Regions from separate parts of the Clostridium sediminicola genome, predicted to be linked through region 1. Evidence: riboswitches for the same ligand, from Rfam matches in the RefSeq annotation. Region 1 holds a riboswitch; the other holds the start of a gene.
The links. A riboswitch is a leader RNA that binds a small molecule or an ion and turns the genes downstream of it on or off. The one in region 1 is predicted to bind FMN.

Region 1 (3,235 bases):
TGCTCTTGATTCCATATCAATGATTTTAGAAATAGTATCAGCTCTTTCAAAAGCAGAAATCCCTGTTTCATTACTTATATGATCTACAGAAACAGTAAAAGCAGTTTCCTTCGCATCAGTATTATTTTTAACCATAGGATGCATATTCAACTGATCTAACCTGTCACCAATAATAGGTAAACAAATAAGTCCTCGTCCATATTTAGCCATAAAATTTACTGCTTTAGCTGTAGCCATCTGAGCTGGAATAATTAGATCGCCTTCATTTTCTCTATCCTCATCATCTACAGCTACTATCATCTTTCCCTTTTTCAAATCTTCTAATGCTTCTTCAATAGTATTAAATTTATACATTTTCTCACCTCATATTTAAAATCCATTTTCTCTTAAAAAATCCATGCTAATTTTATTTTCTGTTTTATCTTCTTTTTTATTAAAGCCTATCAATCTTTCAACATATTTTCCTACAATATCACATTCAATATTAACTCTCTCTCCTATACCTTTTGAAAGCAAAGTAGTTTCTTCTTTTGTCAATGGTATCAAAGAAATTTTGAATATTTTTTCATCTACATACGCAACCGTAAGACTTATGCCATCAATTGCAACTGACCCCTTTTCTACTATATATTTCAAAATATCATCATTTACTTCAATAGAAACCCAAGTCGCATTATCTTCATTTTTAAGGTTTATAATGTATCCAACTCCATCAATATGCCCAGAAACAATATGTCCACCAAATCTATCACCTACTTGCATAGCACGTTCTAGATTCACTTTACTTCCTGTTTTTAAGTTTCCTAAATTACTTCTGTTCATAGTTTCTGGCATTACATCAACAGTAAACTCATTTTCAGTAAATTTTGTCACTGTTAGACAAACCCCATTTGTTGATATACTATCTCCCAACTTTACTTCCTTTAAAATTTTATTAGCTAATATAGTTATCTTTGCAGAATTCCCTGATTTATCAATCTTTTTAATCTTACCAATTTCCTCTATTAAGCCTGTAAACAAAATTATCCCCTCCTTTCATATGAATATGTATGATGGACTGTTCCCTGTAAAATATCAACTAAACACTGTCAACTGTAAACTGTCAACTGTATATGTATCCTTCTATCACAATATCTTCATCCAATGTTATGATTCTCATGTCTTTTATCAATATACTACTATCCATAGTAGCTACACCAGTTCCTTCCACTGGCGTTTTTGCATTTTTTCCTCCAATAATTTTGGGTGCTATAAAACTAATCACTTTATTTACTAGTCCATTACTAAGAGCACTCCAATTTAGAGTTCCTCCCCCTTCAATCAGAATACTATCAATTTTCTTTTCTCCAAGCTTTTCTACTAGCTTGCTCAAATTAACTCTATTATTCTCCGAAGGCATAATTAAAACTTCTGCACCTTTTTTCTTAATGGACTTTAATTTCTCATCATCAATGTTTTTTGTAGTAGCAATTATTGTTTTTGATGCTGACTTAGAATTTAAAACCTTAGAATCTAATGGGATTATTCCAGTAGAATCAACAATAATTCTTATTGGATCTTTACCTTCACCACTTTCTAATCTAGTAGTAAGAGATGGATTATCTGCTAAAACTGTACCTATACCTACCATTATTCCAGAAACATGATTTCTAATTTTATGTACATACTCTCTTGATTTTTCATTAGTTATCCACTTTGAATGTCCTGTATAAGTAGCAATTTTGCCATCTAAGGTCATTGCTGTTTTCATAATACAATAAGGTGTTTTTGTAGTAATATAATGGATAAAAACTTCATTAAGTTCTTTTGCTTCTTTTTCCATAATTCCACAAGTAACATCAATACCATTATTTCTTAATATTGCTATCCCGCCACCAGCAACCACTGGATTAGGGTCTTCCATTGCAATAATTACCTCTTTGATTCCTTTTTCTACTATAGCATTGGCACAAGGTCCAGTTTTACCATAGTGTGAACAAGGTTCCAAAGTTACATACATAGTTGCACCTGTAACATCCTCTTTTGCATTTTTAAAAGCATTAATCTCTGCATGAGGACCTCCATAAAACTCATGGTACCCTTCACTTATAATCTGATCATTCTTGACAATAACCGCTCCTACTAATGGATTAGGATTAACATACCCAGAACCCATATTTGCAAGCTCTAAAGCTCTTTTCATAAATTTTATATCCATACTCTACCCACCTTTGACCTTCTCTAATCCTACTTTTCCCTAGTCAATAATATTTACTCATATCAATATATAATAGTTATTGATATCTTTTTACTGAAAAACTTAAATTTAATAGAAAATAAAAATGCTCTGAAGATTTTAATCTTCAGAGCATTTTTAATCATAAAAAAAGTTATCTTATTGTTCTACCATAAAGTAATTTAAGTTTAACTTACTTTTGTGGTTTAACCGTCTTTTATAATCTTTAGAAACTTTTTGTTAGTTTCTATATATAAAAAACCCTGAAGAATTATAAATTCCTCAGAGTTGATAAAATCAGATCATAAAAATAACCTTATTAAAGCTTAATATTCCTTCTTCCATCCAGACTTTAACTGTCGGTCTTGGAATTTCACCAAGTCAACTATTTATATCATTTATACAAATAGCTCGCGGACTATAACCGCCGGTAGGGAATCACACCCTGCCCTGAAGTTTTATTTAATTTTTATATTTGTATTATATTACCCTCTATCAATTTTGTCAATATGTATTTTGCATTTTGTATTTCTGATTACCTTTCTAATATTGTATCGATACATTTGCTTTGATTTAATAAACGTACTATGATTATTTCAACAAATAGCTCGACTTTAAGATGTTATTGATTAAAATTATTAGACACACTATCTATGAATTGCAAACAAGTTCGAAATTTATAATGACAAGTTACAAGTGATAAGTGACAAGTTGTGAATACCTTTCGCAAGCGAGAGCTTTTAACTAAATAAAAGATAAAAAGATTCCTTTTGCATCAGCAAAAGAACATTATTTCAGTTAGCGAAGCTAACAAAGGCTTAGTTAAAGATTTTCCTAAAGAAGATCATCCTTAACTTATCACTTATAACTTATCACTTGTCACTGATTTGTTTCGCATTTTATTTCGATTTTGTACTCAATATTTACAATTATCATTATCATCTTAAAACAGCGCCAAACAAACAAAAGGGGGATTTCTCATGGAACAAAAACAAAATATTACACTAACAAAAAGGAATT
Region 2 (3,235 bases), on a different contig from region 1:
GTAGACCATCCTGCAAGTGCAAAGCATTTAATGTCAAGCTTATCTACAAACATTTTAACATCTTCCGAGAAATCCTTAAGTGAATCTATAGCTTTATTATACGTAGATACACCAAAACCTCTTAAGTCAATAGCATAAATTTTAAAATCATTCTCAAGCTTTTCCATTACTATATCCCAATGTTTAGAAGATGTCATATTCCCATGAATGAGTACCAATGTTTTATCGCCTCTACCGCATTCTCTATAGCCAAGTGTTTCTCCGTTATCAATTTGCACTTTCTTTAACTCAAAATTATTCATTTGTAAAACCTCCTTTTGAATTAATTTAGCAAAAACCATGCCACCATCCAATAGTTCTATCTATGGTATATATAGATTCTATATAATTATATGAAAACTTCTTATTAATAAATGCAAAAAGACTGTTTATACACCAAGTGTATAAACAGTCTCAATATTATCTATATGCTGTTTTCTTTTGATCAGCTGTTAACTCTTCACTTTGAAGATAACCCGAAACAGATTTGTATACAGGTATTGTTATAGCTGCAACTACTACACCTTTTAATAAATTGAAAGGTAAAATTGAAAGTAATACAAAATCTAATAAACTATCTATATTCGAATTTACCGCAGCTCCCATTCCAATGAATGCTTCTACAGGCATCTTAAATGCAACTGAATATAAAGGTAAGAATACAAAATAATTTAATACTGTTGCACCTATTGAAAATGCCAAAACTCCTGCAAATAAACTTATGATTGCCATTTTCTTAGTTTTATTCAATTTATATATATAACCAGAAACTAAAACAAAAATTGCACCTACTGTAAAGTTAGCAAATTCTCCAACAAATCCTGATGAAGTTCCTTTAAGAATTAAAATAAGTATGTTCTTAAATAATTCAATTGCAACTCCGGCTATAGGCCCCATTGCAAATGCCCCTAATAATGCTGGAAGATCACTTATATCAATTTTCAAGAAAGCCGGGAAAATTGGAAGTGGAACGTCGATAAACATTAATAAAAACGCCATAACCGATAATAATGAAATTTTAACCATTCTGTTTAATTTAATATTTTTCATGTGCAAAACCCTCCTAATTTTTTATTCTTCAAGAAAATAAGGATAAGCCACTTCAACTATTAATCTATGCAAGTCCAAAACTCATTAATACCTGTGATTTTATACATGTATAGATTAAGTTTACGCAAGGTTTACCTATAAAATTAGAGGTTAGTATAAATAAAAAAGTCCTGACGATAAACATCAGGACGTAATAACATAATTATACTTATACCCTCTACCATCCAGACTTTACTGTCGGTCTTGGAGTTTCACCAAGTCAGCCTTTCGGCTCGCGGACTATAACCGCCGGTCGGGAATTTCACCCTGCCCTGAAGATATTTTATTCTATTTTATAAGATAATTATAACAACTCTTTTCGTTATAATCAAGCTTTTATTGTTTAATATTTTTCATTGATAATGATATTCTTCCTCTTTTTTCATCAACATCAATAATTTCTACATTCACCACATCACCTACTTTAACAATATCAAGTGGATGCTTTACAAATGAGTCTGATAATTGACTAATATGTACCAAACCATCTTGATGCACTCCTATATCTACAAATGCACCAAAATCTGCAACATTTCTAACAGTGCCTGCAAGAACCATACCCGGTTTTAATTGATTCATTTCAATAACCCCTTGTTTAAGTATTGGTTTTGGTAATTCTTCTCTAGGATCTCTACCTGGCTTTTTAATTTCTTTTAATATATCTTTTAAAGTTGGAACTCCAATTCCTATACTTTCAGATAATTTTTCTAAGCCATAAAGTTCAGCAGTTTTATCTATAATACTAATATCTTCTTTACCTATTTGGTTCTCTTGATATTTCAAAGTAGCTAACAAAGCTTTGGTTGCTTTATATGATTCTGGATGAACTGCTGTATTATCAAGTACTTCTTTACTCTCTGGTACTCTTAGGAAACCAGCACATTGCTCAAAAGCTTTTGGTCCAAGTCTTTTAACTTTTAAAAGCTGCTTCCTAGTAGTAAATTTACCATTCTCTTCTCTATATGCTACTATATTATCTGCAATAGAAGATGATATTCCTGATATATATGATAGCAAAGCTGGTGTTGCTATGTTTAAATCTACCCCTACACTATTTACCGAATCTTCAACTACACCTTTTAATGATTCATCTAGTTTCTTCTGTGTAACATCATGCTGATACTGGCCAACTCCTATTGATTTTGGATCAATTTTCACAAGTTCAGCTAGAGGATCCTGTAGTCTTCTAGAAATAGATATAGCTCCTCTAATAGAAACATCTATATCTGGATATTCTTTAGATGCTAATTTTGATGCTGAGTATACTGATGCTCCTGCTTCTGAAACTATAACATAAGAAAGATTAACACCTTTTTCTTCTCTAACTTCTTTTATCAATTGAGCGATAACTTCTTCTGACTCTCTACTAGCAGTACCGTTTCCAAGAGAAATAACCTGTACTCCATGTTTATATACTAATTCTTTTAATTTTTTAATAGAACCTTTTACATCATTTTGTGGAGCTGTCGCATAAACAGTTGCTATATCTAATAGTTTTCCTGTTTCATCTAATACAGCAATTTTACAGCCGGTTCTGAAGCCAGGGTCATAACCTAATACAACATTACCCTTAATGGGTGCTTGCATTAATAAAGCCTTTAAATTGGCTTTAAAGATACCTATAGCCCCTTCTTCCCCTTTGTCAGTAAGTTCTGATCTAATTTCTCTTTCAATAGATGGATAAATCAATCTTTTTAGTGAATCAGCTGCACTTTCTTCAATATATTTATCTGTAATATCATTATTTTTCAGAGAATTCTTTTTTAAATATCCAAGGATTCTTTCTATGTCAGCCTCTATTTTAACAGAAAGAATTTTTTCTTTTTCCCCTCTATTTATAGCAAGTATTCTATGAGATGGTATTTTTATAACTGGTTCTTCATAATTATAATACATTTCATATGGATTCGTTTCTTTACTATCTCCGGAAGACTTAATCTTGCCTGTTTTTCTAACAAAATCTCTTATCCATTTTCTATATTCCGCTTCATCTGATATCATTTCAGCAATTATATCCTTTGCTCCTTTAAAAGCATCTTCAACAGAATTCACTTCATTTTCTTCATTAATAAATTCAGCAGCTAATTTTTCTAAATCTTCCTTGAAT

Region 2: linked by a shared signal. The riboswitch ahead of ACQ3F0_RS04460 (ECF transporter S component) and the one ahead of ribD (bifunctional diaminohydroxyphosphoribosylaminopyrimidine deaminase/5-amino-6-(5-phosphoribosylamino)uracil reductase RibD) in region 1 are both predicted to bind FMN.

Annotation. Positions count from the first base shown of each region.
Region 1 covers NZ_BAABMF010000007.1:79,435-82,669, forward strand. The annotation lists gene ACQ3F0_RS13180 (bifunctional 3,4-dihydroxy-2-butanone-4-phosphate synthase/GTP cyclohydrolase II) at 1-354, opposite strand, end outside; gene ACQ3F0_RS13185 (riboflavin synthase) at 370-1,020, opposite strand; gene ribD (bifunctional diaminohydroxyphosphoribosylaminopyrimidine deaminase/5-amino-6-(5-phosphoribosylamino)uracil reductase RibD) at 1,103-2,197, opposite strand; FMN riboswitch at 2,545-2,677, opposite strand; gene ACQ3F0_RS13195 (ECF transporter S component) at 3,196-3,235, shown strand, end outside.
Region 2 covers NZ_BAABMF010000002.1:150,614-153,848, forward strand. The annotation lists gene phaZ (intracellular short-chain-length polyhydroxyalkanoate depolymerase) at 1-302, opposite strand, end outside; gene ACQ3F0_RS04460 (ECF transporter S component) at 460-1,089, opposite strand; FMN riboswitch at 1,298-1,412, opposite strand; gene ACQ3F0_RS04465 (Tex family protein) at 1,465-3,235, opposite strand, start outside.